DNA from 3 places in the Streptomyces niveiscabiei genome. Region 2 is predicted to be linked to each of the others. Evidence: riboswitches for the same ligand, from Rfam matches in the RefSeq annotation. Region 2 holds a riboswitch; each other region holds the start of a gene.
The links. Region 2 has a riboswitch for cyclic di-AMP ahead of PV682_RS41650 (transglycosylase family protein). Riboswitches for the same ligand answer to the same signal wherever they lie in the genome.

Region 1 (10,252 bases), on a different contig from region 2:
CACGAGCTGGCCAACCCGTCCCGGCGGGCCGCCAAGGAGCTGTCCAAGGAGTTGTTCCCGGCGACCGCGCGCATGTCGCGCCCGCGCCAGGGCACCGAGGACACCGTCGAGAAGATCGACGCCGCCGCCGTGCGCGCCTTCTACGAGCGGCACGTGCGCCCCGCGACGGCCACCGCGGTCGTCGTCGGCGACCTGAACGGCATCGACCTCGACGCGCTGCTCGGCGAGACGCTGGGCGCCTGGACGGGGTCCACCGCGCAGCCCTGGCCCATCCCGCCGGTCACCGCCGATGACACCGGGCGCGTCGTCATCGTCGACCGGCCCGGTGCCGTGCAGACGCAGCTGCTGCTCGGGCGCGTGGGCCCCGACCGGCACGACCGCGTGTGGGCCGCGCAGGTGCTCGGCACGTACTGCCTGGGCGGCACCCTGACGTCCCGTCTGGACGCCGTCCTGCGCGAGGAGAAGGGCTACACCTACGGCGTGCGCGCCTTCGGGCAGGTCCTGCGCTCCGCACCCGACGGCTCGGGCGCCTCGATGCTCGCCATCAGCGGCTCCGTCGACACGCCCAACACCGGGCCCGCCCTCGCGGACCTGTGGACCGTCCTGCGCACCCTCGCCGCCGAAGGGCTCACGGACGCCGAGCGCGACTTCGCCGTGCAGAACCTCGTCGGCGTGGCGCCCCTCAAGTACGAGACCGCCGCAGCGGTCGCCGGGACCCTCGCCGACCAGGTCGAGCAGCACCTCCCCGACGACTTCCAGGCGACCCTCTACCGGCGGCTGGCGGCCACCGGCACCGTCGAGGCCACCGCCGCGGTCGTCAACGCCTTCCCCGTCGACCGCCTCGTCACCGTCCTCGTCGGCGACGCGAAGGAGATCCGCGAGCCGGTCGAGGCCCTCGGGATCGGCCCCGTACGGGTCGTGACGGCGGAGTAGGAGAGCAGGAGCACAGGCACGCGCGCGTGGGGTGGATGGCGAGCCGCACGCGCGCGTGCGCGCCACCGCGAACGACACCCCCCGCGCGCGTTCGCTGTTCGCAGCGTTGCGCCCTGCCCGAAACACACCCCTCAGTGGTGACCGTTTTGGCCCGGAGGGTTCACCTCTGCCCTGTGGTGTGCGCTACAAAAACCGCTGTGCGTTTGGGAATCGACGGCACGCCCTCTAGCGTCGTCCGGGCTGTTCGTCGGGCAGTGCGCCGCACACCGCGGCACCGGACAGCGATCGCCGAGTCCCCGTACGGCGCGAGCCAGGGGAGCCGGGGACCCACAGTCCCTGGGGTGAATCGGGCGCCCGCGCCCGTAGGAGACCTTCCTGCTCCGAACCCGTCAGCTAACCCGGTAGGCGAGAGGGAAGGAAAGGACGAACTCGACCTCATGGCGTTCACCTGCGCCACCGGCAGGCGCCGCAAGGCGACCCGGATGCAGCGTACGACCGCCCGCGCGGCGGGCATAGCGGCGCTCACGACCTCGGCGCTGGCCGCCGGATCACCCCCCGAACCGACCGCGGCGAACGCGATGACCCTCGCGGACGACACGGTCACCATGCGCCTCGACGTCACCGAGCACGTCGACGACCGCGCGCACGCGCAGGAGCACGCCGTCCAGCAGGCGGCCGTCCGCGCGCGTACGGAGGCCCTGCGCGTCCAGGCCGCCGAGGAGGCGAAGGCCGCGCGCGCCGCGGAGGCCCGCGCAGCGCGGGAGGCCGAACGCGCCCGCCTGAACGCCTTCGTCGCGCCGATCACCGGCTCGTACGTGTCCACGGGCTACCGCAGCGGCGGCTCCCTGTGGTCCTCCGGCAGCCACACGGGCATCGACTTCCACGCCGCCACCGGCACCCCCGTGCACGCCGTCGGCCTCGGCACGGTCGTGGAGGCCGGCTGGGGCGGCGCCTACGGCAACCAGATCGTCGTCCGGATGAACGACGGCACGTACACCCAGTACGGCCACCTGTCGTCGATCTCCGTCGCGGTGGGCCAGACGGTCACCCCGGGGGAGCGGATCGGCTACTCGGGCGCGACGGGCAACGTGACCGGCCCGCATCTGCACTTCGAGGCGCGCACGACACCGGAGTACGGCTCCGACATCGACCCCGTCGCCTACCTGCGCGCGCACGGCGTCGACGTCTGACCCGCGCGAGATCGTCCAGCCCCGGCCCCCTCGGCCGGGGCTTTCGACGTTTCGGACGGCCCCTTGTCCAAAAAATATCCCTGGATTCCGGCCTGCCATCGGAAATTCCCGCTCATTGCAATAGAGTCACGGAACACACGTCAATCGTCGACGTTTCACGGGGATTAAGGCGGAGGTCCGTCATGCGTATTCCGGCGCACTCGGTGTGCACGGCCGTCCGGGACGACATCGTCGCGGGTGTCTACGAGCGCGGCAGCCGCCTCACCGAGGAACTCCTCGCGCGCCGGTACGGCGTCAGCCGCGTCCCCGTCCGTGAGGCGCTGCGCACGCTGGAGGCCGAGGGCTTCGTCGTGACCCGCCGCCACGCGGGCGCGTGCGTGGCCGAGCCGACCGAGCAGGAGGCCGCCGACCTGCTGGAGATGCGCCTGCTCCTGGAGCCGCTCGGCGCCGCCCGGGCCGCCCAGCGGCGCACCGACGCCCACCTGAAGGTGCTGCGCGGACTCGTCAGGCTGGGCCAGGAGCGCGCCAGGCGGGGCAGCAGCGACGATCTGCGCTCCTTGGGCGGCTGGTTCCACGAGACGCTCGCCCAGGCCTGCGGAAGCCAGGCTCTGACCTCGACGCTGACCCAGCTGCGCCACAAGATCGCCTGGATGTACGCGGTGGAGCCGTCGGCCAGCCCTGTCGACTCCTGGACCGAGCACGGCGCGATCGTCGACGCTGTCGCGCGCGGGGACGCCGAGCGCGCGCGGGCGCTGACCACCCTGCACACCGAGCGCTCCACCGCCGCCCACCGGCTGCGCTTCGCCGGCGCCGACCGTGTGAGGACTTCGCAACACGCCGTAAACATGACCGGCCTGCGGCATTAACACGGGCGCCGTATACAAAGAAGAGATATTCGGCGGAGGTGTATTTCCGCTGCCCATTTCACGAGCGCGTCGTGAATTTCTCGGCGCGCTCCTTCCGTATGCCTTCGAGTGTCTCGCGATCCTGCGCGGGGAAAAGCATTCCGGTATGCCCGGACAACGACGGAGCCGCGCCGCCCGGGAAAGGGCGGCGCGGCTCCGTACGCGCGCGTGGGTGGCGTCAGACGGTCTCGGGGAGCTCGTCGAGCCCCTCGGAGACCAGCTTCGCCAGCCGGTCGAGGGCCGCGTCCGCGCCCTCGGCGTCGGAGGCCAGGACGACCTCCTCGCCGCCCTGGGCGCCGAGGCCGAGGACGGCCAGCATGGAGGCCGCGTTGACGGGGTTGCCGTCCGCCTTGGCGATCGTGACCGGGACGCCGGTGGCCGTGGCGGCTCGGACGAAGAGGGAGGCGGGGCGGGCGTGAAGGCCCTCCGCCCAGCCGATGGTGACGCGGCGCTCAGCCATGTTGTTGCTGCCCTTCGGTGTTCAGGGTTGTCTAGACCAGTTTTCCACACGTGAAGCGTCCCGGGAGAAGGCACGGCGGCCTCTCCCCGGCGGCTGTCCGGACCGCGGCCTCGGTCCGGTTCGTGCCGTCTTCCGTCCCCCAGACTGCCTCGCGCCGTTGTCGGACGCGAGCCGTACGCTGGGCCCCATGCAGAGCGCGCAGGAGCGGCACGAGTACCCCGCCCACTGGGAAGCCGACGTGGTGCTGCGCGACGGCGGCACCGCGCGCGTGCGGCCCATCACCGCCGACGACGCCGAGCGCCTGGTCAGCTTCTACGAGCAGGTGTCGGACGAGTCGAAGTACTACCGCTTCTTCGCGCCCTACCCGCGCCTGTCCGCGAAGGACGTCCACCGCTTCACGCACCACGACTTCGTGGACCGGGTGGGACTCGCCGCCACTGTCGGAGGCGAGTTCATCGCCACCGTACGCTATGACCGCATCGGCCCCGACGGCCTGCCCGCCACCGTGCCCGCCGACGAGGCGGAGGTCGCCTTCCTCGTCCAGGACGCGCACCAGGGCCGCGGCGTCGCCTCCGCCCTCCTGGAGCACATCGGTGCCGTCGCGCGCGAGCGCGGGATCCGCCGCTTCGCCGCCGAGGTGCTCCCCGCCAACTCCAAGATGATCAAGGTCTTCACCGACGCCGGCTACACGCAGAAGCGCAGCTTCGAGGACGGCGTCGTCCGCCTGGAGTTCGGCCTCGAACCCACCGAACGCTCCCTCGCCGTCCAGCGCGCCCGCGAACAGCGCGCCGAGGCCCGCTCCGTCCGGCGGCTGCTGGCGCCCGGCTCCGTCGCCGTCGTCGGCGCCGGGCGCGCGCCCGGGGGCGTCGGCCGCGCGGTCCTCGCCAACCTCCGCGCAGCGGGCTTCACAGGCACCCTGCACGCCGTCAACAAGGCCCTCCCGGACGGCGTCGAGGAGCTGGACGGCGTCCCGGCCCACCGCTCCGTGCGCGACATCGAGGGCCCCGTCGACCTCGCGGTCGTCGCCGTCCCCGCCGGCGCCGTCCCCGAAGTCGTCGCCGAGTGCGGGGAACACGGCGTCCAGGGGCTGGTCGTCGTCTCCGCCGGGTACGCCGAGAGCGGCCCCGACGGGCGCGAGCGCCAGCGCGAACTCGTACGCCTCGCGCGCGCGTACGGGATGCGCATCGTCGGCCCCAACGCGTTCGGCGTCATCAACACCGCGCCGGACGTACGGCTCAACGCCTCCCTCGCGCCCGAGACGCCCCGCCCCGGCCGCATCGGGCTGTTCGCGCAGTCCGGCGCGATCGGCGTCGCCCTGCTGTCCCGGCTGCACCGCCGGGGAGGAGGGGTGACCGGCGTGACGGGCGTCTCCACGTTCGTCTCCTCCGGCAACCGCGCGGACGTCTCCGGCAACGACGTCCTCCAGTACTGGTACGACGACCCCGACACCGACGTCGTGCTCATGTACCTGGAGTCCATAGGCAACCCCCGCAAGTTCACGCGCCTCGCGCGGCGCACGGCCGCCGCCAAGCCCCTCGTCGTCGTCCAGGGCGCCGGATCGGCGCCCCAGGGGCACGCGGTCCGCGCGACACGGCTGCCCCACGCGACGGTCTCCGCGCTCCTGCGCCAGGCCGGTGTGATCCGCGTCGCCACCATCACCGAACTCGTCGACGCGGGCCTCCTGCTCGCCCGCCAGCCCCTCCCTGCAGGCCCGCGCGTGGCGATCCTCGGCAACTCCGAGTCCCTCGGACTGCTCACCTACGACGCCTGCCTCTCCGAGGGACTGCGCCCCCTCCCGCCCCTCGACCTCACGACCGGCGCCTCCGCCGAGGACTTCCGCCACGCCCTCACGCGCGCGCTGGCCGACGACACGTGCGACGCCGTCGTCGTCACCGCCATCCCCGCCATCGGCGAGAGCTCCCCCGACGACGCCGACCTCGCGGAGGCCCTGCGCACGGCCGCCGCCGAGGTGCCGGCCAAGCCGGTCCTCGTCGTCCACGTCGAACTCGGCGGACTGGCCGAGGCGTTGTCGGCGGCGATGAGCACGGCGCCCCAGGCGGGTACGGCGGCCGGAGCGCCCGCAGCGGGCGGCACCCGGACCGGCACGGCCACAGGGGGAGCGGGAGGTGCGGCCGGAGGTGCCGCGTCGCCGGGCAACGGCGGGAGCGCGCGGCCGGGAGAGACGTCCGGGGCGTCCCCCGCGCCGTCCTCCGCCCCCGGTCCCTCCCCGGCGTACGCGCGCGCAGGTGCCCCCGTACCCCCGCCCGCCGCCCCTCCCGCACAAGCCCCCGCGACGCGCCCGGGCAACGCCTTCGCCGCCGCCACGACCCCGCACCCCGCCCTCGCCGCATCCCCCGGCAAAGCCGCACAGGACCCCCTCGCGTCCCCGAGCGGTCCCCGCCTCATCCCGGCCTACCCGGCTGCCGAACGGGCCGTGCGGGCCCTCGCGGAGGCCGTGAAGTACGCGCAGTGGCGGCGCGAGGCGGCCGATCCCGGCAAGGTGCCCGAGTACGAGGACATCGACGAGAAGGGCGCCGCGCGGCTGATCGACGGCCTCCTCGCGCGCGGGCAGGGACTCACCCTCGGCACCGAGGAGACGTGCGAACTCCTCGGCCGGTACGGCATCGGCGTACGGCGGGCCATCCCCGCGCCCACGCCCGAGGACGCCGTCCGGGCCGCGCGCGCTCTGGGCTACCCCGTCGCCCTGAAGGCGACCGCCCCGCACCTGCGCCACCGCGCGGACCTCGGCGGCGTCCGCCTCGACCTCGCGGACGAGGAGCAACTGAGGCGGTCGTACGGCGAGTTGACGGAGCTGTTCGGAACGCCCCGGGAACTGCGGCCCGTCGTCCAGGCGATGGCCCCGCGCGGGGTCGACACGGTCGTCCGCGCGGTGATCGACCCGGCCGCCGGCGCGGTGCTGTCGTTCGGACTCGCGGGCGCCGCCTCGCAGTTGCTCGGCGACATGGCGCACCGCCTGGTGCCGGTCACCGACCGGGACGCGACCTCCCTGGTGCGCTCGATCCGCACGGCACCCCTGCTGTTCGGCTGGCGCGGCTCCACCCCCGTCGACACCCCGGCCCTGGAGGAACTCCTCCTGCGCGTCTCGCGCCTGGTCGACGACCACCCCGAGGTCGTCGCCGTCACCCTGGAACCCGTCGTCGTCGCCCCGCACGGCGTGAGCGTCCTCGGCGCGTCCGTACGCCTCGCCCCGCCACCCGCCCGCGACGACCTCGGCCCGCGCACCCTGCCCGCGTACTGAGCCCCCCGACGCCCTGTGCGGGGTCCCTCGCAGTCAGTGGGTCCCCGTAGGATGGAGGACATGGCCAAGACCAGTACGACGACCCAGGGGCTGCGCGCGGCGATCGAGCGCAGCGGCTACTACCCGGCCCTCGTGGCCGAGGCGGTGGAGGCCGCCGTGGGCGGCGAGCCGATCCGGTCGTACCTGGTGCACCAGGAGACCACGTTCGACCAGAACGAGGTCCGCAGGCATGTGACCGTGCTCGTCCTCACCGGCAACCGCTTCATCGTCAGCCACACCGACGAGCAGGCCGCCGACACGACGTCGCCGACGCCGTACGCGACCACCTCCACGGAGTCCGTGAAGCTCGGCCGGATCTCCTCCGTCGTAGTCAGCCGGGTCGTCGCCAACCCCGAGTCGTACGCGCCGGGCACGCTCCCGCGCGAGGTGATGCTCACGATCGGCTGGGGCGCCGTCTCCCGCATCGACCTGGAGCCCGCCGCCTGCGGCGACCCCAACTGCGACGCGGACCACGGCTACACGGGCAACTCGACGGCGGACGACCTCAGCCTGCGCGTCAGCGAGGCGGGCGACGGCCCGGAGACGGTGCGCCAGGCACTCGCCTTCGCGCAGGCGCTCTCCGAGGCGACCGCGGCCCTCTGATGTCCCAGCTCGCCCCCTGGGACCACCCCGAACCCCTCCGCGTCGACTCCGCGCCCGTCCCGCGCTACGGCACCGGCTCCCTCGCCGACCTGCTGCCCACCGTGGCCGCCGGGCTCGGCGTTCCCGGCCTCACCGCCGCGATCCCCTCGCTGGAGCCCGCCGACCGCGTGTGCGTCTTCCTCGTCGACGGTCTCGGCCTGGAGCAGATCACGGCCCACCCGGACGAGGCGCCGTACCTCAGCAGCCTCCTGAGGCCCTCCGGAGGGCATCTCACGGCCGGCTTCCCGGCCACCACCGCGACCTCCCTCGCCTCCGTCGGCACCGGCCTCCCGCCGGGCGCGCACGGACTGCCCGGCTACACCGTCCGCGACCCCGCGACCGGCGCGCTGATGAACCAGCTCCGCTGGCACCCCTGGACCCCGCCGGAGGTCTGGCAGCCGTACCCGACGGTCTTCCAGCTCGCCGACGCCGCGGGCGTGCACACCGCGCAGGTCTCCTCGCCCGCCTTCCAGAACACCCCGCTGACCAAGATCGCGCTCAGTGGAGGAACGTTCCATGGGCGGCTCACCGGCGAGGAACGCATGGACCTCGCCGCCGCCCAGCTCGCCGCCGGCGACCGGGCCCTGGTCTACACGTACTACGCCGAACTCGACGGCGCCGGGCACCGCTACGGCATCGCCTCCGACACCTGGCGCGGCCAGCTCATGTACGTCGACCGGCTCGTCCAGCGGCTCGCCGAGCAACTCCCCCCGCGCAGCGCGCTGTACGTCACCGCCGACCACGGCATGGTCGACATCCCCTTCGACGAGGAGCACCGCATCGACTTCGACGCGGACTGGGAACTGCGCGCGGGCGTCGCCCTCCTCGGCGGCGAGGGGCGCGCCCGGCACGTGTACGCCGTCCCCGGTGCCGCCGCCGACGTCCTGACCTGCTGGCGCGAGGTCCTCGGCGAACAGTTCTGGGTCGCCTCGCGCGAGGAGGCCATCGCCGCCGGGTGGTTCGGGCCGCACGTCGACGAGCGGGTGTACGACCGGCTCGGTGACGTCATCGCCGCCGCGCGGGACGACGTTCTGATCATCGCGTCCGAGCGGGAGCCGAAGGAGTCCGCGATGGTCGGCAACCACGGGTCGATGACTCCTGCTGAGCAGTTCGTGCCCCTCCTCGAAGTACGCTCCTGATCGATTCCGACCGTTTCTCCGGCCCCCAGGGGTTGGCGTTCCTGCCGAAAGGTGCTCACCTCGCCATGCCCGAGTTGGTGTTCTTCTCCGGAACCATGGACTGCGGGAAGTCGACCCTGGCGCTCCAGATAGAGCACAACCGATCGGCTCGCGGACTCAAAGGGATGATCTTCAGCCGGGACGACCGGGCCGGGCGCGGAAAGCTTTCCTCCCGCCTCGGACTCGTCACCGACGCCGTCGAGATCCACGACGGGCAGGATCTGTACGCCTACCTCGTCGACCACCTCTCCCACGGGGGCCGCGCGGACTACGTCATCGCCGACGAGGCGCAGTTCCTCGCGGAGGAACAGATCGACCAGCTCGCGCGCGTGGTCGACGATCTCGGGCTCGACGTCTACGCGTTCGGCATCACGACCGACTTCCGCTCCAAGCTCTTCCCCGGCTCCCAGCGCCTCGTCGAACTCGCCGACCGCGTCGAGGTCCTCCAGGTCGAGGCCCTCTGCTGGTGCGGCGCCCGCGCGACCCACAACGCCCGCACGGTCGGCGGCGTCATGGTCGTCGAGGGCGCGCAGGTCGTCGTCGGCGACGTCAACCAGGCGGACACGATCGGGTACGAGGTGCTGTGCCGGCGCCACCATCGCCGGCGGATGACAGCGGCATCGGCGAAGGCGGCGACACTGTCGCCGGACGTGCTGCCGGTTCAGGCGGTGTAGGACACCGCCCACTCGCCGACGTCGTCGGAGAAACCGCTGTTCATCGAGTACTGGACAGTGACCACGCGGGAGTTGTCGGGCACCTCGAAGCAGAGGTAGCCGAGCGCCGTTGCTCCAGGGCGAAGGGTGATGCTGCCGGGGAGCTCCACACCCGCCGTGGTGGGAGTGAGCATTGACGTGTTGAACCGTTGATTGCTTGCGTCTACCACCGATGCGCCGATCCAGGGGGCGTCGTCATAGACGCCTGTCCCAGTGTTCTTCAGGCGGAGCTGGACCGCGACGAGATGGTTCTCGGGACGGATCTTGAAGAACGACGGCTCCACACCGGCCGGTTCCACGACCTTGATCACCGTCACGTCGAGTTGCGTGTCGTTCAACCCTGTGAGACTCAGCGTGTCCCCGACCTTCCCGTCGGACGACAGAGGTGCCAGCGCCAGCGTGAACACCGCCGGCAGACAGATCAGCAAGGGCGCGGTACGACGTCGCATCGCTCCTCCCGGTGCAGCGGAGCGGCAGATGACACCATCGTCCGCCCGTGTCGCGAAGTCGGCGAGCCGAGGGTCAGGTGGGGCGTTGGAGGAGGGCGAAGCGGGCGCCTTCGGGGTCGGAGACGGTGGTGGTGCGGCCCAGGGGGGTGTTCGCGGGGGGAGTGATGATGTGGCCGCCCAGGGAGGTGACGCGGGAGAGGGCGGTGTCCGTGTCGGTGACCTCGAAGTAGGTGAGCCAGTGGGGGCCCCGGTCGCGGGGGAGGGACGGGCCCAGGGCGTGGAGGGCGGCTGCCGGGTGGCCGTCGAGGAGGAGGGTCACCGTGTCGGGGGTGCGGTCGGAGTCGTAGCCGAAGAGGGTCTCGTAGAACTTGGTGACGGTCTCCGTGTCGTACGTGAGGAGTTCGTTCCAGGCGGGGGTGCCGTGGACGCCGGTCACGCCCGTGCCGAGGTGCGCCGCCGCCTGCCAGAGCCCGAAGACCGCGCC
Region 2 (10,252 bases):
GGGGCCACCAGTACACGGTCAACAGCAAGGAGAAGCGCGGCGGTTACACGATCACCGTCGACCGCAACGCGTGGGACGCGCCGGTCGCGATCGTGGGCTGACCTTCGGGGGTGCCTCTCGAACACGCGCCGGACGGCACCCCCTGAGCGCGTGACGCGGGCGCGGCGGTGCCCCAAGTCCCGGTGAATCGTTGGTCGAATGGGTTGGCCCCAGGCGTACCACTGCCTACCATCGATCACCGCAAGACTTTGTGCACCGCCGCACAAGCTCCTACAGGAGGTCTCCTTGCACCGCCGTCGTCGCACCGCGCTCCTGCTGACCGCCACGATCGCCGCGGCAGCCCCCCTCCTGACCGCCTGCGGGAGTGACGCGCACCCCGGTGCCGCGGCCGTCGTCGGCGGCCAGCGCATCACCGTCTCCCAGCTGGAGAACCGCGTCAACGAGGTCCGGGACGCGCAGCGCGCGGCCGTCGAGGACGACGCCCAGTACGCGCAGGCCATCGCGCAGACCGGGACCCTCACGCGGGACACGCTGCACGGGATGGTCCTCGACAAGGTCCTCCAGAAGGCCGCCGAGAACGCCGGGGTCTCCGTCAGCCGGCGTGAAGTCCAGGAGATGCGGGCCGGGTTGGAGCAGCGGGCCGGTGGGGCCGAGGGGCTGGAGACGGCCTGGCTCCAGCAGTACGGGGTACCGCCGCAGCGGCTCGACGAGAACCTCCATCTCCAGCTGGAGGCGCAGAAGCTGGCGGCGAAGCTGGGGACGGAGACGAGCCGGCCGGAGTTCTGGAACGCGCTGTCGACGGCGTCGAAGGAGCTGGGCGTGGACCTCAATCCCCGGTACGGGGGATGGGACGTGCGGAAGGTGAGCCGGGTGGACGCGGCTACGCCGTGGGTGCGGGAGATCAGCGCGGGGGCGTAGAGGTATAGGGGGATGGGGGGTGTGCGCGCGGCGGCATACAAGATGGTCGTACGACTTTCACCCCCAGGCTGTGGATAACTTTCCGGGCGGGATCGGCGGGTGGGTTACGTTCGCTGTGTGAACGAAACCAGCCCCGCAGATCCCGCGCGGTCCACCGGCCGCATCGTCCTCCTCACCACCAGCCACCGCGTCGCCCCCGGCCTGCTCTCCTGGCCCGCCTGGCAGGTGCTCCGCGCGGCGGACCTGGTCGTCTGCGCGGACGGTGCGCATCCCCAGGTGCCGTATCTGCGGGAGGCCGGGGTCGCCGTCTCCGTGGCGGCGCCCGGTGCCGAGGAGCTGGTGGCCGAGTGCGCCGGGGGGCGGACCGCGGTCGTCGTCGCCACCGGCGAGGGAGAGCCCGCCCTCACCGACGGGCTCGCCCGCCTCGCCGGGTCCGGGCGGTTCGCCATGCCCGAACTGGAGCTCCTCCCCGCCTCCTACGACCTCCCCGGCGCCCGCCTCCTCGACCTCGTCCAGGTCATGGACCGGATCCGCCTCGCCTGCCCCTGGTCCTCGCAGCAGACCCACAAGGGGCTCGCGAAGTACGCGGTCGAGGAGTCGTACGAACTCGTCGAGGCGATCGAGGAGGGCGACTACGACGAACTCCGCGAGGAACTCGGCGACGTCCTCCTCCAGGTCGTCTTCCACGCGCGCATCGCCGAGGACGCCGAGGAGGAGGCGTTCTCCATCGACGACGTCGCCGCGACGATCGTCACCAAGCTGATCCACCGCCACCCGCACGTCTTCGGTGACGCGGTCGCCACGACCCCCGAGGAGGTCAAGGCGCACTGGCTGCGCACGAAGGCGATCGAGAAGCGCCGGGCCTCCGTCACGGACGGCGTCCCCCTCCACCAGCCCGCCCTCGCCCTCGCGGCCAAGCTGACGTCCCGGGTGCGGACGGCCGGGCTGGACGTGCCGCTGCCGGGCGGCGAGGGCGTCGGGTACGAACTGCTGGCGCTCGCGGCTCGCGCCGAGGCGGAAGGGGTGGACCCGGAGGCGGCGTTGCGGGCGGCGGCGCGGGTGTACCGGGAGGCGGTTCGAGGGGTCGAGGGGGTGGCGGGCGACTGAGGCGGCTGGTGGTGCGGGTGCGGCGATATGGGTGTCGCCACGGATAGGACTCCCCCTCCCCGCGACGCCAGGCTGTGCGATGGCCGTGATCAAGCCATCGGCCTGTACGTCAGTCGGTTCGAGAACGGGGAATCTTGTGCTTCGTCATATATCCAGGGCATCACTCGCGTTGGCCGCGGTCGCGGCGTTCGGTCTGACCGGGATGTCGGGGCCCGCGCAGGCCGCCGACGCGGGCATCCTCAGCGCGACCGGCTGCGCCGGCAACGCCGGCTCGACGGACGGTTCGGGTTCCGTCTGCCTGGAGATCAAGGGGACCAAGCTGCACGTCGACAGCTTCAAGCTGTCCAAGAAGTCCAACAACCGTGCCTGGACCGACCGTCCGATCCTGGAGATCGGCAGCACCTACGGCTATTACGGCACGCTGGAGAACGCGTCCCGCACGGAGACGGTGACCGTCGGCTCCGCCATCAACCAGAGCTTCGCCAACAACACGAAGGCGTGCGGCTGGTGGGAGAAGTACCCCGGCACGAAGGCCTGCGTGACGATCCACAACTGATCGCCACGAGCGGCTGGTCGAACACGCCCCGCCCACCGAGGGGTTCGGTGGGCGGGGCGTTGCCGGGAGGGCCGGCAGCACAGGGGAACACCGGGCGGTGAACTCCCGCGCGGCGAGGGCCGTTCCGCGCGGCGTCCCGTGGCGGGAGTTTGGCCCCGGGGGCGAGTACGGTGGGATCTCTGATCCGGTTCTCGGGGCGCGGGGGCGTGTATGGAGCGGGAGTTGGAGGAGCTGGCGGTCAGGGCGGCGGGGGTGTTCAGTGCCGCGCTGGGGTCGGAGACCGAGGTGGGGGCGGAGGTCCGGGACGCGTTCCACGAGTGGTTCATCGCTGTGACCCCTCACCATCGTCTTGATCTGATGTCGTTCCGTGCCGTCTCGTCGGGTTCGGTCCAGATTCATGTCCGCCGCATCCGCAAGTATCTCGCCCAGGCCGAGGACATCCCGTCGGCCGCCGACCTGCTCCGTGAACTGACCGACCGCTACGAGCACCACGCGGACCTCGCCCCGCAGCCCGCTCCCGCGCATGCCGACCGCGCCGACCGCGTCACCACCCTCACCTCCATGCTCGTGGGCGCGAAGCTGGAACAACCGACCCTGGAACCCCCGGCCGACCGACACCGCCCGCCGACGCCGGAACCGGAAGAGGCACCCCGGGCCGACCACCCCAGGAACGGCGACCGCCCCGCCCGGACCGCGGAGCCGGAAGGCGCCTCCTTCCCCGCCCTGCCCCGAAACGGCCACCGCCCCCTCCGGACCCCCGAGCCGGAAGCCCCGCCCCCGGCCTGCCTTCCCGTCGTCCCGCCCTTCGACCTCCCTGCACCGGCATCCCCCGACGCCCGCTCCCAGGAGCACGCCCCCTCCCCTTCGGCACCCGCCGACGCTCCCCCCACCCCACCCCAGGTGTACGACCCCCCGCCCCTCACCCCCGAGGACGCCCCTCACCCCGACCCGACTCCCACCCCCTCCGACCCAGGCCCTACCCCACCCCACCAAGACCCCGCCACCCCGCCCGGCGATCACGTCGACTTCAGCCGATCCACCTTCCACGGCCCCGTAACCGGCGCGGTCGCGGGCAACGTCTACTTCGGTCACCCCGCCCTCACCCACCCCGCCCTCACGCACCTCGACCCCACGACCTGGCCCACCCTCGCCGACCTCACCGATGCCGACGCCCTGGACCTCGGCGTGCGGGAGGCGCGGAGGCTGGAGGAGGGGCCCGAGCTGCCGCTGTACGTCGTACGGGACGTGGAGACGAGCCGGGACTGGTTCGCGGACGGCAGGCTGCTGGTGATCACGGGGCGGAGGTTCGCGGGAAAGACCCGTACCGCGTGGGAGGTGCTGTCCGAACTCCCCCCGGACACCAGGGTGTTCGCCCCGTCCCCCGGCACGGACCTGCGCCCCCTCCCCGCCCTGCTCGCGGGCCACCCCGGCAGACACGTCCTGTGGCTGGACGACCTGGACGCCCACCTGAGGGAACGCCAGCTGGACATCCAGCTGCTGGCGGAGCTGACGAGGGCCCGCGTCCAGGTCGTGGGGACGATGAACGACGACGTGTACGACGCGTACATGGACGAGACGGACGGCCCGGCGCACCGCCTCCTCGCCCGCGCGAGGAAGGAACGCCTGAGCACGGTGTGGAGCGGCACCGAACTGGCGAGGGCGAGGGACAGCGAGGACCCGAGGCTGACGGAGGCGCTGGAGTGGCGGGGGGACACGGGCGTCACGCAGTACCTGGCGCTCGCACCGCTGCTGGTGGACACCTGGGGCCGCACGCTGCGCGCGCGCAGCCTGCGCGGCGCCCGCGAAAGCCTGCTGCTGGCCTCGGTCGACCTCGCGCGATGCGGTGTGCGCCGCGGCATGCCGAGGGAACTGCTGGCCGCCGCGCAGACGGCGTACGACCCCGTACCCCCGTACCCCGCCGCGGCCGTGGACGAGGCCCTGGCCTGGGCGTCCGAGCGGCGGCACGGCGTCACCGGCTTTCTGCTCCCCGGCGAGCGGGAGGGCACGTGGCGCCCCCACGGCGCCCTGGTCGCGGCGGCGCTGCGCGAGGAGAGGTGGCTCCCGGTCGGCGTCTGGCGGGCCGCCCTGGAGGTCACCTCGTACGACGCCGAGGACCGGCACACCGTGCACATCAACGCGCGCACCCTCTTCACCCCGAGGGCCGAGAAGGGCGACCGCGACGCGATGCACATGCTCGGCCTGCTCAAGGAGACCGAAGGGGACGAGACGGGCGCGATGTACTGGTACCGGAAGGCGGCCGACGCCGGGTCCCTCGAACTCGCGGAGCGGGTCGGCGCGTACCTCCTGCGCAGGCGCCGGGCCGAACAAGCCGTCCCCTACCTCCGCACCGCCGCCGACAAGAACCCCACCCCCACGGCCCACCGCCTCCTCGCCGAAGCCCACCTCGCCCTCGCCGACCGGGCCCTGCGCCGGGCCACCGAAACCGGCGACGGAAACGCCGCCGCACAACTCGGCGCCCTCGACCTCCGCCTCGGTGACGCCTCCCGCGCGGCGCAGTACTACGCACGCAAGGAGCAAGACGTCCCCCTCGCCCGCAACCTCGCCGCCTACCACCTCCTGCGCGGCGAGACCGAGACCGCCCAGCCCTACCTGGAGCGCGCGGCCCACGACGGCGACGACCGGGCCGTCCGCATCCTCGACGACATCCGCGCCGCCCCGCAGACCCTCCAGGACGCCGAGTCGTACTTCAGGGGTAGTACCGACCCCCAAGACCTCGCGCACCTCGGCGTAATACTGGAGAGGTCGGGTCGTAGTACCGAGGCGCTACAGGCGTACGACGAGGCCGCCGCGCAGGGCGACGCCTTCGCCCGTGACCGCGCCGAGGCGCTCCGGCGTAAACGGGATACCGTCGACGGGTGACCGACAGCACCCCCACCCTCTTCACCTGGGAGTTCGCCTCCAACCCGTACCCGGCGTACGCCTGGCTGCGGGAGCACGCCCCCGTCCACCGGACCACCCTCCCCAGCGGAGTGGACGCCTGGCTGGTCACCCGGTACGCCGACGCCAAACAGGCCCTCGCGGACGCCCGCCTCTCCAAGAACCCGGCCCACCACGACGAACCGGCCCACGCGAAGGGCAAGACCGGCATCCCGGGGGAGCGCAAGGCCGAGCTGATGACGCACCTGCTGAACATCGACCCGCCGGACCACACGAGGCTGCGGCGGCTCGTCAGCAAGGCGTTCACCCCGCGCAGGGTCGCCGAATTCGCCCCCCGCGTACAGGAGTTGACGGACCAGCTCATCGACCGGTTCGCGGCGAAGGGCGAGGCCGACCTCATCCACGACTTCGCCTTCCCCCTCCCGATCTACGCCATCTGTGACCTGCTCGGCGTACCCCGTGAGGACCAGGACGACTTCCGGGACTGGGCCGGGATGATGATCAGACATGGGGGTGGCCCGCGCGGGGGAGTCGCACGGTCCGTCAAGAAGATGCGCGCCTACCTCCTCGACCTCATCCACCGCAAACGCGGCGACCTCGGCGACGACCTCATCTCCGGCCTGATCCGCGCCTCCGACCACGGCGAGCACCTCACGGAGAACGAGGCCGCCGCGATGGCGTTCATCCTCCTGTTCGCCGGCTTCGAGACGACGGTCAACCTCATCGGCAACGGCACGCTCGCGCTGCTCACCCACCCCGACCAGAGAGCCGAACTCCAGAAGTCCATCAGCACGGGCGAGACCGCCCTCCTCGAAACCGGAGTTGAAGAACTCCTGCGCTTCGACGGCCCGGTGGAGCTGGCGACTTGGCGCTTCGCGACCGAGCAACTCACCCTCGGGGACCAGCGCATCGCCCCCGGCGACCCGGTCCTCGTCGTCCTCGCCGCCGCCGACCGCGACCCGGCCCGCTTCGAGCACCCCGACACCCTCGACCTCGCCCGCCGCGACAACCAGCACCTGGGGTACGGGCACGGCATCCACTACTGCCTCGGCGCACCCCTGGCCCGCCTGGAGGGCCAGACCGCGCTCGCGACACTTCTCACACGCCTGCCGGACCTTCAACTCGCGGTGAGCCCGGAGGAGTTGAGGTGGCGGGGCGGTCTCATCATGCGTGGCCTGCGGACTTTGCCGGTGAGCTTCACGGCGACACCCTGAGCCCGCCGCCCCGACGCAAACATGACACGCCCTCAACTCCGTGATCTTCACGTGATCTGCGCGGCATGAACTTGTGACAGGTGATCGTATGCCGATACGTTCACAAGCCGGAGCGGCCCACCAGCCGCCCCGCCCCCCACTGTCGTGAGAAAGGTGCCCGCATGCTCTCCGGGAACGGCCGCCACCGTCGACCCCGCCAGGCTCCGGCGCTCCTCGTCGCCGCCGGAGTGACCGGCACCGCGATCGCCATCCCGCTGCTCGGCGCGAGCGGCGCGAGCGCGGCGGGCAACCCGGCCGGGGTCGAGGGGACGACCGTCTGGGACAAGGTGGCCGACTGCGAGACGGACGCCGCCTGGGACGAGAACACGGGCTCGGGCCAGTTCGGCGGGCTGCACATCAAGCTCGACGACTGGAAGAAGTACGGCGGCCTCGCCTACGCCGAGCGCCCCGACCTCGCCGGCCGCGCCGAGCAGATCGAGGTCGGCAAGCGCATCCTCGCCGACCGGGGCCCCGGCTTCTGGCCGATCTGCGCGCTCACGGCGGGCCTGACGAAGGAGAACGGCGCGGCGGCGACCGACGCGACCCCGAGCCCCAGCCCGAGCCCCGGCACGGGTACGGGTACGGGTTCGACCGATACGTCCGGCTCATCCGGAACGTCGGGTGCGTCGGGTACGTCCAACGGCTCGGGCTCGACGGCCGGTTCGGGCGCCTCCGGCAGCACGGACCCGGGCGCCTCGCCGTCCCCGACCCCCACCCCGTCGACCCCCGGGAAGTCCCCCGAGGCGACCCCGCAGACCCCGCAGACCTCGCCGACCCCGCAGACCCCCGACTCCTCGGCGGAGACCGGGAATTCGGCCGAGGCGGGCAAGGACAGCGGCTCGGGCCGGATCGTCACCCCCGAAGCTCCACAGGGTTCTGACAGCAAGCGCACAGAACCGTCGTACGGGGACAAGTCGGGCAACGCGGTGCAGCCGCCCGAGTCTTGGAGCCTCGTCGACACCAGCGTCGGCGCGGCCGTCGGGGCCTCGCCGATCCTCATCACCCCGCCCTCGACCGCGTCGACCCTCTCGACCGCCGGCACCGGCAAGCACCGCGGCCTCAGCGCGGACGAACCGGAGTCGTACACCGTCCGCGTCGGTGACACCCTCAGCTCCATCGCCGACTCCCTTGAGCTTGACGGCGGATGGCGCGCCCTCTACGCCGCGAACAAGGACCTCATCGGGGCCGACCCGAGCGCCATCGTCCCCGGTCAGCCCCTGTCTCTCGGTGACTGACCCGGCGTACGGCAAAGGCGTAAAAGCGGGCGGAACCACGGCAGTTCGGCGTCCGTGTTCGCGGTGAATGTCCGGGTTTGGGGAAAGTGTGGGATGAGTCTCAGAAGCCCTGATCGTCTTTGAAAATCCACTGAGGGCGTGTCTACGGTCGTGACCGCTCGGCAACCCGAGCCCCGGCTGCCGCAACGCCGAATCCTGCCAGCGGCCGTCCGGGAACAGTCGTCGCGTCAAGCGCCGTAGGCAGGAGCGGGGGACCCAAGGTAAGCGCTGGGAACGGTGGTTGACGCCGGACCCGGCTAGGGGTGAAGTCGCGAAGAGCGACAGGGCAACTCAACCGGCCCCAACCCGACAGCTCACCTCGCAGGCGTCGGTGAGGGGATCGATCCATGCTGTTCTCCGGCAAGGGCAAGCACCGCCGCCCGTCCAAGGCCACCCGTGTCGTCGCGCTCGCCGGTGTCACCGGTGTCGCCGTCGCCGCCCCCCTGATGGCCGCGGGCAACGCCTCGGCCGCCACCGCCTCCGAGTGGGACGCCGTCGCGCAGTGCGAGTCCGGCGGCAACTGGGCCATCAACACCGGCAACGGGTACTACGGCGGCCTCCAGTTCTCCGCGTCGACCTGGGCCGCGTACGGCGGCACGGCGTACGCCTCCACCGCCAACCAGGCCAGCAAGTCCCAGCAGATCGAGATAGCCGAGAAGGTCCTCGCCTCCCAGGGCAAGGGCGCCTGGCCGAGCTGCGGCGTCGGCCTGTCGGGCGCCTCCTACAACGGCGGCGGCTCGTCCTCCGGCTCGGGCTCCTCGGCCGGCGGTTCCAGCAGCCGTACGGAGTCGAACGCCTCCTCCCGCTCCACCGAGCGCCAGGCCGCCCCCAAGCAGAGCGCCCCGAAGAAGACGACGTCCTCCAAGACCGTCACCACCCCCACCGGCCAGAAGGTCAAGAAGGGCGACGGCGAGTACAAGGTCGTCAAGGGCGACACCCTCAGCTCCATCGCCGCCAAGCACAAGGTCGCCGGCGGCTGGCAGAAGCTGTTCCAGCTCAACAAGGACATCATCCAGGACGCCGACCTCATCTACCCGGGTCAGCAGCTCCACCTGAAGTAGACAGCAGGCCCCCCAGGCTCCCGCTCCGGTGCGCGTTCCCCCGTACGCACCGGAGCGGGCTTGTGTCCGCCGCCCTTCTTTGTTCGCCCCCCGGCCACCCCCTCTTTGTTCCGGGTATGAACAATGAGTACGGTCGGTTCTGTCCCATGGGGCGGGCGGTCGGCTGGCCGAAGCCCCGGAGCCGGTTAGGCTCGTCCTCGCAGCGCCCACGAGGTCTGCGTACCCGCGTCACACTGAAGGAGATGCTCGTGCCGTCCATCGACGTCGTCGTAGCCCGGGAAATCCTCGACTCGCGAGGCAACCCCACCGTCGAGGTCGAGGTCGGCCTCGACGACGGCAGCACCGGTCGTGCCGCCGTCCCGTCCGGCGCCTCCACCGGTGCCTTCGAGGCCATCGAGCTGCGCGACGGTGACCCCAACCGCTACCAGGGCAAGGGCGTCGAGAAGGCCGTCCTCGCCGTCATCGAGCAGATCGGCCCGGAGCTCGTCGGCTACGACGCGACCGAGCAGCGCCTGATCGACCAGGCCATGTTCGACCTGGACGCCACCGACAACAAGGGCTCGCTGGGCGCCAACGCCATCCTCGGCGTCTCCCTCGCCGTCGCGCACGCCGCCTCCGAGGCGTCCGACCTGCCGCTCTTCCGCTACCTCGGCGGCCCGAACGCGCACCTCCTGCCGGTGCCGATGATGAACATCCTGAACGGCGGCTCGCACGCCGACTCCAACGTGGACATCCAGGAGTTCATGATCGCGCCGATCGGCGCCGAGTCCTTCTCCGAGGCCCTGCGCTGGGGCACCGAGGTCTACCACACCCTCAAGAAGGTGCTGAAGACCAAGGGCCTGTCCACCGGCCTCGGCGACGAGGGCGGCTTCGCGCCGAACCTCGGCTCCAACCGCGACGCCCTCGACCTCATCCTCGAAGCGATCAAGCAGGCCGGGTACGTCCCCGGCGAGCAGATCGCCCTCGCGCTCGACGTCGCCGCCTCCGAGTTCTACAAGGACGGCTCCTACCTCTTCGAGGGCAAGTCCCGCTCCGCCGCCGAGATGACGGAGTACTACGAGGAGCTCGTCGCGGCCTACCCGCTCGTCTCCATCGAGGACCCGCTCTTCGAGGACGACTGGGCCGGCTGGAAGGTCCTCACCGACCGCCTCGGCGACAAGGTCCAGATCGTCGGCGACGACCTCT
Region 3 (10,252 bases), on a different contig from region 2:
CACACCGTCGGCGTCATGGACCCGGAGACCTGCGAGCCCCTCGCGCCCTCGGGCGGGCCTTCCTGGACGTCGGTGTTCGGGGAGGAGATGGTCAGGATCGGGGAGGAGCGGGACGACGTCGTGGCGATCACGGCGGCCATGCTGCACCCCGTGGGGCTCGCCGGGTTCGCGGAGCGGTTCCCCGACCGGGTGTGGGACGTGGGGATCGCCGAGCAGCACGCCGCCGTCAGCGCGGCGGGGCTCGCCACCGGGGGACTGCACCCCGTCGTCGCCGTGTACGCGACCTTCCTCAACCGGGCCTTCGACCAGCTCCTCATGGACGTCGCCCTGCACCGCTGCGGGGTGACGTTCGTCCTCGACCGGGCCGGGGTGACCGGGGTCGACGGGGCGTCCCACAACGGGATGTGGGACATGTCGATCCTCCAGGTGGTGCCGGGGCTCAGGATCGCCGCGCCGCGGGACGCCGATCAACTCCGGGTGCAGCTGCGGGAGTCGGTGGCCGTCGACGACGCGCCCACGCTGATCCGGTTCCCCAAGGAGTCGGTGGGGCCCTCGGTTCCGGCGCTCGAACGGGTCGGGGACATGGACGTGTTGCGGGCAGGGACGGACGTACTCCTCGTCGCCGTCGGGGTGATGGCGCCGGTGTGCCTCCAGGCCGCCGAACTGCTGGCCGCGCGGGGGGTCGAGTGCACGGTCGTCGACCCCCGGTGGGTCAAGCCGGTCGACCCCGAGCTGCCGGGGCTCGCCGCGCGGCACCGGCTCGTCGCCGTGGTGGAGGACAACTCGCGGTCGGGCGGGGTGGGTTCGGCGGTCGCGCTGGCGCTGGGGGACGCCGAAGTGGACGTGCCCGTGCGGCGGTTCGGGATTCCGGAGCAGTTCCTCGCGCACGCGAAGCGGGGGGAGGTGCTGGCGGACATCGGGCTGACGCCGGTGGAGATCGCGGGGCGGATCGGGGCGAGCCTCGCGGTGCGGGAGGCCGAGGACGTCGTGGAGCGGGCGGACCTCGCCGGGAGGGGCGACGCGGTCAACGGTGCCGACGGGCAGCCCGGCGGCGCAGTCAAGGAGAAGGAATGAGCACGGAGTTCGACCTCGGCGCCCTGCTCGCCGCGCGCGGCGAGGAGCGCTACGAGCTGCACGGCAAGTACCTCAACCCCCAACTGCCGCGCATGCTGCACACCATCGGCTTCGACAAGGTCTACGACCGTGCCGAGGGCGCCCACTTCTGGGACGCCGACGGCAACGACCACCTGGACATGCTCGCCGGGTTCGGCGTCATGGCCCTCGGCCGCCACCACCCCGTCGTCCGCAAGGCCCTGCACGACGTCCTCGACCTCGGCCTCGCCGACCTCACGCGCTTCGACTGCCAGCCCCTGCCCGGACTGCTCGCGCAGCGGCTCCTCGCGCACAGCCCGCACCTGGACCGCGTGTTCTTCGGCAACAGCGGCACCGAGGCGGTCGAGACGGCGCTGAAGTTCGCGCGGTACGCGACCGGGAAGCCGCGCGTCCTGTACTGCGAGCACGCCTTCCACGGCCTCACCACCGGCGCCCTCTCGGTCAACGGCGAGGACGGCTTCCGCGACGGGTTCGCGCCGCTGCTGCCCGACACGGCCGTACCCCTCGGCGATCTCGACGCGCTGGCACGGGAGTTGCGGAAGGGCGACGTCGCCGCGCTGATCGTCGAGCCGATCCAGGGCAAGGGCGTGCACGAGGCGCCGCCCGGGTATCTGCGGGGCGCGCAGGAGCTGCTGCGCCGGCACAAGGCGCTGCTGATCGTCGACGAGGTGCAGACCGGGCTCGGGCGGACCGGGGACTTCTACGCCTACCAGCACGAGGACGGGGTCGAGCCGGACCTCGTCTGCGTCGCCAAGGCGCTGTCCGGCGGGTACGTGCCCGTGGGGGCGACGCTCGGGAAGGACTGGATCTTCAAGAAGGTCTACTCGTCGATGGACCGCGTCCTCGTGCACTCCGCGAGCTTCGGGTCCAACGCGCAGGCCATGGCCGTCGGGCTCGCCGTCCTCACCGTGATGGAGAACGAGCAGACCGTCGCCCACGTCCGGCGGGTCGGGGAACTGCTCAAGTCGCGGCTCACGGCGCTGGTCGGGAAGTACGAGCTGCTCGCCGACGTGCGCGGGCGCGGGCTGATGATCGGCATCGAGTTCGGGAAGCCGTCCTCGCTGAAGCTGCGCAGCCGCTGGGCGATGCTCCAGGCCGCCCGCAAGGGGCTGTTCGCGCAGATGGTCGTCGTCCCGCTGCTCCAGCGCCACCGCATCCTCACGCAGGTGTCCGGGGACCATCTGGAGGTCATCAAGCTGATCCCGCCGCTCGTCGTCGACGAAGCGGACGTCGAGCGGTTCGTGGACGCGTTCACCGAGGTGATGGACGACGCGCACAGCGGGGGCGGGCTGATGTGGGACTTCGGGAAGACGCTGATCAAGCAGGCCGTGGCGAACCGCTAGCGGGCTTTTTTGTCTGTGGGGCAAGAAATTTGCCCCACAGGCAAGCTCGCGGCTGAATGGAGGCATGAGCACTCCGGACGCCGAGCCGACCACGGCCCTCCCGGCGATGGCCCCGCACCTGCGGGCCCTGCGCCGCCGAGCCTCCCTCACGCTGGAGGCCGCCGCGCGGTCCGCCGGACTGTCGCCCGCCTACCTCTCCCGGCTGGAGACCGGCCAGCGCCAGCCCTCGCTGCCGATGCTGCTCGCCCTCGCCCGGGTCTACGGTACGACGGTCTCCGAACTCCTCGGCGAGACGTCCGCAGCGCGGGACGCGGTCGTGCGCGCCGGGGCCATGGAGCCCACCGAGGCGGGCGGCTGGACGTACGTCCAGGCCGGGGCCGCCGGGCGCGGGATGCAGGCCCTGCGGGTGCGGGTGCCGCACGGCGCGCAGGGCGACATCGTGCGCGTGCACCCCGGCGAGGAGTGGCTGTACGTCCTCACGGGGCGCCTGCGCCTGGCCCTCGGCGACTCCACGCACCTCCTCGGCCCCGGGGACAGCGCGCACTTCGACTCGCTGACCCCGCACCGCATCGCCGCGCGCGACGCGTCCGGCGTCGACCTCCTCTTCGTCCACACCCTGTTGCAGAGCCCCACGGCCACGCTGTGCCTGGGGACCGACCCCGGAGGCATGCCATGAGCGACAACCGTGAGGAAGGCTTCCCGCGCGCGCTGTGGATCAGGCTGCTGATCTACGTCGTCGGCGGCCACGTCCTGGCGCTGTTCATCTGGTTCCTGTTCGAGGCGGGCTCACGGCAGTAGGCGGGGCCGGGGGGTTACTCCAGGAAGCGGTCCTTCAGGCGCGCCCGCAGCTCCGGCGTGACCCCGAGGCCCTGCTCCAGATACGCGTCCACCGACCCCCAGTGCTCGTCGATCGTGTCGAAGGCCGCCTGGAGGTACTCGATACGGGCCTCGAACAGGGGGCTGAGGAGTTCGGTGATCTCGGGGTCGCGCGCGGGGGGCGTGGAGCCGTCCGTCCGGCGCAGCCGGTAGCGGCGGTGGGTCGCGTTGGACTCCAGGTAGTCCGCGACGATCGCCTCGCGCTCGACGCCCAGCGCGAGGAGCGTCACCGCGATGGACAGGCCCGCGCGGTCCTTGCCGGCGGCGCAGTGCATCAGCGCGGGCGTGCTGTCGTCGGCGAGGGCGGCCAGCACCTGGGTGTGCTCGGGCGTGCGCCCCTTGATGATCGTCCGGTACGAGGTGATCATCCGCCCCGCGGCCCTGCCCCCGCCGAGGAGCTCGCGCAGCTGCTCGATCCGCCCGTCGCGGACCATCGCCCAGAACTCCGCGCCGTCCGCCGGGTCCGACAGCGGGAGGTTCACGTTCCGCGTGCCCGGCAGCTCGACGTCCGGGCCCTCCAGCTTCTGGTCCGCCGCGTTGCGGAAGTCGAAGATCGTGTGCAGCCCCAGGGAGGCCAGGAACGCGGCGTCCTCCTCGGTCGCGTGCGCCAGATGGCCGCTGCGGAACAGCACGCCCCGGCGCACCCGGCGCCCGTCGGTCGTCGGCAGGCCTCCGACGTCACGGAAGTTGCGCACGCCTGCCAGCTCGGGTTCGGTCGAGGGGATCTGCTGCGTCACGGGGTCTCCCTCCCAGTGGGTCCCGGCCCGGCGCGGCTCAGGAGAATGGCCGGTGGGACACGCTGTCGACCATACGACACGGGGAAGACACCCCAGGAGTTTTCCACAGGCGTTGCAGGGGGCCCCGGGAACCCCCGATGATGTTGCCGTCTGGTCGTACGTGTTCGTATGTGTTTTAACTGATTTTCGATCGTGTGAGGGTCTGATGCTGGAAACCGCTGAGAACGGGCGTACATGGCTCCTGTCGGGCCCCACGAGCAGTTACGCCCTGCACCTCACCGAACGCGGCGAGCTGCTGCACCTCCACTGGGGACCGGCGATCACCCTCGCCGACGCCGAGGCGCTGGCGGCCGTCCCCCTGTCGCACGGCTCGTCCTTCGAGTCCGCGCTGGACGGCCGCGAGGAGTACCCCGTCGAGGGCGGCCCCCGCTTCACCCGCCCCGCGCTCTCCGTGCGCACGCCCGCGCGCCGGGGCACCGAGTGGACCTTCGACGCGTACGAGGTGTACGGGGCGGATGACTCCGAACTCCGGCTCGCGTTCCGCGACGGCGGACTGACCGTCGCGCTGCACTACCGGATGCGCGGGGACGTCGTCGAGCGCTGGGCCGTCCTCGGCAACGACGGCGACGAACCCCTGGAGCTGCTGCGCGCCGACTCCGCGACCTGGACCCTCCCGCACCGCGAGGGCTGGCGCCTCTCCCAGCTCCACGGCCGCTGGGCCGCCGAGTCCCGTCTCGCGCGGACGCGGCTCACCTACGGCGAGAAGATCATCGGCAGCCGCCGCGGCCACACCGGCCACCCGCACCTGCCCTGGGTCGCCCTCGACACCGACGCCACCGAGGAGTCCGGCGAGGTCTTCACCACCGCCCTCGGCTGGTCCGGCTCCTGGCGGATCGCCGTCGCGCAGCTCCCCGACGCGCGCGTACAGATCACCGGCGGCGCCGGGCACGACGACTCCGGCCTGCTCCTCCTCGCCGACGGCGACTCCTTCACGACGCCCGTCTTCGCGGCCCTGTGGTCCGACGGAGGCTTCGGCGGCGCCAGCCGCGCCTGGCACGCCTACCAGCGCGAGCACGTGATCCCGGACGCGGACCAGGACCGCCCGGTGCTGTTCAACTCCTGGGAGGCGACCACCTTCGACATCTCCGAGGAGCAGCAGCTCGTCCTCGCGCGCAAGGCCGCCGACATCGGGGTCGAGCTGTTCGTCGTCGACGACGGCTGGTTCGGCAAGCGCGTCAGCGACCGCGCGGGCCTCGGCGACTGGACGCCCAACCCCGACCGCTTCCCCCAGGGACTCAAGCCGCTCGCCGACCAGGTGCACGGCCTCGGGATGCAGTTCGGCATCTGGGTCGAGCCCGAGATGGTCAACCCGGACAGCGACCTCTACCGCGCGCACCCCGACTGGGTGCAGTTCCAGGAGGGCCGCACGCGCACGGAGTCCCGCAACCAGCTGATGCTCAACCTCGCGCGCGAGGACGTCCAGGAGTACCTCTGGGAGCAGCTCGACACCCTGCTGTCCAGCGCCCCCATCGACTACGTGAAGTGGGACTTCAACCGCTGCTTCACCGACGCCGGCTGGCCCGGCGACCCCTACCCGCAGCGCCTGTGGGTCGACCACGTGCGCGCGCTGTACCGGCTCCTGGACCGGCTGCGCGCGGCCCACCCCGGCGTCGCCTTCGAGTCCTGCTCGGGCGGCGGCGGCCGGATCGACCTCGGCATCCTCAGCCGCACCGACCAGGTGTGGACCTCCGACAACACCGACCCGCTGGACCGGCTCGCCATCCAGCACGGCTTCAGCCAGATCCACCCCGCGCGCGTGATGGCCGCCTGGGTCACCGACAGCCCCAACACCCAGCTCAACAACCGGGTCAGCTCGCTGAGGTTCCGGTTCGTCAGCTCCTTCGCCGGGGTGCTCGGCGTCGGCGGGGACCTCTCGGAGTGGACCGACGCGGAACTCGCCGAGGCGCGCGAGTGGGTGGAGCTCTACAAGAAGATCCGGCCCGTCGTCCAGCAGGGCGACCTGTACCGGCTGCGCGCCCCCGAGGGCGGTCTCAGCGCCGTGCAGTACGTGCGCGGGGACGACACCGTCGTCCTGGCCTGGCTCCAGGCCCAGCACTACGGGGAGAGCGCACCGGCGGTGCGGCTGCGCGGACTTGACGCGACGGCGTCGTACGAATGCCTCGAAACCGGTGAGATCCACCGGGGTGCGGTCCTGGTGCACCACGGGCTGCGGACCGGGCTGAGCGGTGACCTCGACGCGGCGGTATTCCGGCTGCGCCGTATCTGAGGTTTCTGTCCGAATTGGGAAATCTGTGAATCGGTCGCGTGAGCAGGGTCATATTCCTGGCCCTGCGGCACGCGTCATGTGCACGTAATAGGCCGGGTTTTCAAGGGGATTCAGGGGTTCGGCCGGGTTTTCACGCGGTGTGCGGGGACGGTCGAAACGCGCCGTGAATCGACAGGAAAAAGATTCATATACAACTTCTGCTTGTCCCCGTGCGTCCGCGTCGCCTACGTTCATCACCAATCCGGGCGGACGCCGAATCCTGCCGCAGTCCGGAGCCGAACACACCCACCAGCGAAACGGCAGGAGCGGGGGACCCACAGGCAGTTCCGCCTGGTCCGGTCTTCCGGAGCAGGCTTGGGGTAAAGCCGTGCCTCGGCACGGCCGGACATCTCCTGTCCGCACCCGACAGCTCACCTCGCAGGCGCAGGAGAGGAATTCCATGCCCGCCAGGGGTAAGCACCGCCGCCCGAAGCCGCCTCGTTTCTCCCGGTCGCTCGCCGCGGCCGGAACGGGTGGCGCGGCGCTCGCACTTCCGCTCATCGGGGCCACCGGGGCACACGCCGAGACCGCGTCCTCGGTGTCCTCGGTGGGTACCTCCACCGCCACGGCGCCGGTCTCGGGGACGACCGTCCAGGCCGTGCCGGTCGCGCGCACCGCCTCGGCCACGACATCGGCCACCACCCGCAAGACGACCACCTACACCGTCCGCTCCGGCGACTACCTCTCGAAGATCGCCGAGGAGCAGAACGTCACCGGCGGCTGGCAGCGGATCTACGAGGACAACCGGGACGCCGTCGGCTCCGACCCCTCGCTGATCCACCCCGGCCTGCGCCTCTCGCTCGGCGCGAAGGCGGCGCGGGCGGAGAGCCGGGCGAACACGGACACGCAGTCCTCGCAGCGGTCGTCGCGGAAGTCCCAGAGCTCCTCGGGCTCTTCGGACTCCGCAAGCTCGTCGTCCTCGTCATCTTCGTCGAAGAAGTCCTCCGGCTCGTCCTCCTCGAAGGCCACCACCGAGAGCGCCTCGTCCTCCTCCGGCTTCACCCTCCCCGTCCGGGGCGCGGTCGTCGGCACGGGCTACCGGGTCTCCGGCAGCATGTGGTCCAGCGGCTACCACACGGGCGTCGACTTCGTCGTCCCGAGCGGTACGACCCTGCGGGCCGTCGGCGCCGGCACGGTCGTCTCGGCGGGCTGGGGCGGGGCGTACGGCAACCAGGTCGTCATCAAGCTCGCGGACGGCTACTACGCGCAGTACGCGCACCTCTCGGCGCTGGCCGTCTCGGTCGGCCAGCGCGTCAGCGCGGGGCAGGTGATCGGCTACTCCGGCTCCACGGGCAACGTGACCGGGCCGCACCTGCACTTCGAGATACGGACCACGGCCGACTACGGCTCGGACGTCGACCCGCTCGCGTACCTGCGCTCGCACGGGGTCTCCGTCTGATCTTGCGCGATCATGATCGTTCTGTTGCGGTCATGTGACATACGTCGACAGCCGGGAAAGCGCGGGGACACAGTGATCTCCATCCCCTGAAAGCGCTTTCCCGGAGGTCCCGTGTCCGGCGTCAACCGACGTACCGTCATCAAGAGCGCCGCCGTCGCGGCAGCCGCCACCTCGTTCGCCTGGTCCCTGTCCCGCCCGGCGGCAGCCGCCACCGGCACGGACGCCGCCACCGAGCTGCACTGGCTGGAGGGCACCCCCGACGCCCACGCCGGCACCACCTGGGGCGTCCCCTGGGCGCGCGGAACGCACAGACCCGGACAGCCCCTGAGGCTGACGACCGCGGACGGCACCGACGTCCCTGTCCAGTCCTGGCCCACCGCCTACTGGCCCGACGGCTCGGTCAAGTGGACGGCCCACGCGATCGCCCCCGACGCCCCCCGAGCCGACCGCTACCTCCTCGACGCGGGCACCCCGGCCGCACCGGAACACCGGGTGACGGTCCGGCGCGCGAAGGGCGGCGTCGAGGTCTCGACCGGCGTCCTGACGGCCCGCTTCGCGCAGAAGGGCGCCGACACCGTCGTCCGGAGCCTGCTGCGCGGCGGCGTCGAGGTCGCGCGGGACGGGCGGCTGGTCGCGCTGCGGCAGGGGAGTGTGCGGGACGGGGCCGGTGTGGAGGCGTTCGCCGGGCGGGTGGAGAAGGTGGAGGTCGAGCAGGACGGGCCGGTGCGGGCCGTCGTCCGGGTCGAGGGGCGGCACCGGCACGGCGGGCGCGGCTGGCTGCCGTTCGTGCTGCGGTTCGCGTTCTCGGCGGGCGCCGAGTCGCTGCGGCTCGTGCACACCTTCGTCTGGGACGGCGACCAGGAACCCGGCCGCGACCAGGGCGACTTCCTGCGCGGGCTCGGCGTGCGCTTCACGGTCCCGCTGCGCGACCGCGCGTACGACCGGCACATCCGCTTCGCCGACTCCGGCGGCGGCCTCTTCACCGAGGCCGTCCAGGGCGTCACCGGCCTGCGCCGCGACCCCGGGGCAGCCGTACGGGCCGCGCAGATCGCCGGGGAGAGGCTCCCCGACCTCGCGACCTGGGACCCGCGCGTCTCCGGCCGCCTCGCCTACATCCCCCGGTGGGGCGACTACACGCTCTCCCAACTCACCGCCGACGGCTACCAGATCCGCAAGCGCACCAAGTCCGGCCACGGCTGGATCCCGGCCGCAGCAGGTCAACGGGCCGGTGGCTTCGGGTACATCGGCGGCGCGAGCGGCGGACTCGCCTTCGGCGTACGGGACTTCTGGCAGCGCCACCCCACCCAGCTCGACGTACGCGGCGCCGCTTCGAGCGCCGCCGAGGTCACCCTCTGGCTCTACTCCCCGGAAGCCCAGCCGCTCGATCTGCGCTTCTACCACGACGGGTTGGGCCAGAACACCTACGACGAGCAGTCGGACGGCGGCCTGGAGATCACCTACGAGGACTACGAACCGGGCTTCGGCACCCCGTACGGCATCGCGCGGACCAGTGAACTCACCTTCTGGGCCGTGGAGAAGACACCGGACGCCACTCGACTCGCCGCCTTCGCCCAGGCCGTCGCGACCCCGCCCCAGCTCGCCGCCACCCCTCAACGCCTGCACGCCGCCGGGGTGTTCGGCGACTGGGCGCCCGTCGATCGGTCGACCAAGGCCCGTACGGTCATCGAGGACCACCTCGACGACCTGTTCGCCTACTACCGCGACCAGCGCGAGGAGCGCCGCTGGTACGGGTTCCTCGACTACGGCGACGTCCAGCACACCTACGACACCGACCGGCACGTCTGGCGCTACGACGTCGGCGGATTCGCCTGGGACAACTCGGAGTTGGGCACCGACCTCTGGCTCTGGTACCACTTCCTGCGCACCGGCTCCGCCGAGGTGTTCCGGTTCGCGGAGGCCATGACGCGGCACACCGGCGAGGTCGACGTCTACCACCTCGGCGCGTGGGCGGGGCTCGGCACCCGGCACGGCGTCCAGCACTACGCGGACAGCGCCAAGCAGGTGCGGATCTCGACGGCCGCCAACCGGCGCTTCTTCTACTACCTCACCGGCGACGAGCGCACCGGCGACCTGCTGCGCGAACTCGCGGACGTGGAGCTGACGTTCCTCGCCGTGGACCCGCAGCGCAAGGTCCGCGCCGACGGCTACACCCCCGGCGACCGGCACGCCCTCTCGGTCGGCTTCGGCACCGACTGGGGCGGCATCTCGGCGGCCTGGCTCACCGAGTGGGAGCGGCGCGGACCGCGCGCGGAACAGGCCCGCACGAAACTGGTCAACTCCCTGCGGACGATAGCCGCCCAGCCCAACGGCTTCTTCACCGGCGCCGGTCTGCTCGACGCCGACACCGGCCGGTTCGCGCTCACGACGAGCACGGCGGTGAACGTCTCGCACCTCAGCGCCGTGTTCGGGCTCGTGGAGACCAACAGCGAGATCGTCG

Region 1: another riboswitch for cyclic di-AMP. It lies ahead of PV682_RS01685 (M23 family metallopeptidase); the one in region 2 lies ahead of PV682_RS41650 (transglycosylase family protein).
Region 3: another riboswitch for cyclic di-AMP. It lies ahead of PV682_RS11740 (M23 family metallopeptidase); the one in region 2 lies ahead of PV682_RS41650 (transglycosylase family protein).

Annotation. Positions count from the first base shown of each region.
Region 1 is NZ_JARAYJ010000001.1:377,240-387,491, reverse strand. Features, by position in the region: gene PV682_RS01690 (M16 family metallopeptidase) at 1-933, shown strand, start outside; cyclic di-AMP (ydaO/yuaA leader) riboswitch at 1,210-1,356, shown strand; gene PV682_RS01685 (M23 family metallopeptidase) at 1,371-2,123, shown strand; gene PV682_RS01680 (GntR family transcriptional regulator) at 2,306-2,989, shown strand; gene PV682_RS01675 (HPr family phosphocarrier protein) at 3,207-3,488, opposite strand; gene PV682_RS01670 (bifunctional acetate--CoA ligase family protein/GNAT family N-acetyltransferase) at 3,676-6,747, shown strand; gene PV682_RS01665 (DUF5998 family protein) at 6,808-7,389, shown strand; gene PV682_RS01660 (alkaline phosphatase family protein) at 7,389-8,567, shown strand; gene PV682_RS01655 (thymidine kinase) at 8,633-9,280, shown strand; gene PV682_RS01650 (DUF4352 domain-containing protein) at 9,268-9,768, opposite strand; gene PV682_RS01645 (VOC family protein) at 9,842-10,252, opposite strand, start outside.
Region 2 is NZ_JARAYJ010000061.1:20,812-31,063, forward strand. Features, by position in the region: gene PV682_RS41615 (glycoside hydrolase domain-containing protein) at 1-101, shown strand, start outside; gene PV682_RS41620 (SurA N-terminal domain-containing protein) at 286-918, shown strand; gene PV682_RS41625 (nucleoside triphosphate pyrophosphohydrolase) at 1,036-2,025, shown strand; gene PV682_RS41630 (hypothetical protein) at 2,195-2,581, shown strand; gene PV682_RS41635 (hypothetical protein) at 2,792-5,461, shown strand; gene PV682_RS41640 (cytochrome P450 family protein) at 5,458-6,693, shown strand; gene PV682_RS41645 (LysM peptidoglycan-binding domain-containing protein) at 6,855-7,967, shown strand; cyclic di-AMP (ydaO/yuaA leader) riboswitch at 8,190-8,349, shown strand; gene PV682_RS41650 (transglycosylase family protein) at 8,354-9,067, shown strand; gene eno (phosphopyruvate hydratase) at 9,310-10,252, shown strand, end outside.
Region 3 is NZ_JARAYJ010000007.1:29,003-39,254, forward strand. Features, by position in the region: gene dxs (1-deoxy-D-xylulose-5-phosphate synthase) at 1-1,074, shown strand, start outside; gene PV682_RS11715 (aspartate aminotransferase family protein) at 1,071-2,456, shown strand; gene PV682_RS11720 (helix-turn-helix domain-containing protein) at 2,521-3,132, shown strand; gene PV682_RS11725 (DUF6126 family protein) at 3,129-3,254, shown strand; gene PV682_RS11730 (tyrosine-protein phosphatase) at 3,269-4,069, opposite strand; gene PV682_RS11735 (alpha-galactosidase) at 4,275-6,356, shown strand; cyclic di-AMP (ydaO/yuaA leader) riboswitch at 6,629-6,793, shown strand; gene PV682_RS11740 (M23 family metallopeptidase) at 6,796-7,794, shown strand; gene PV682_RS11745 (exo-rhamnogalacturonan lyase family protein) at 7,906-10,252, shown strand, end outside.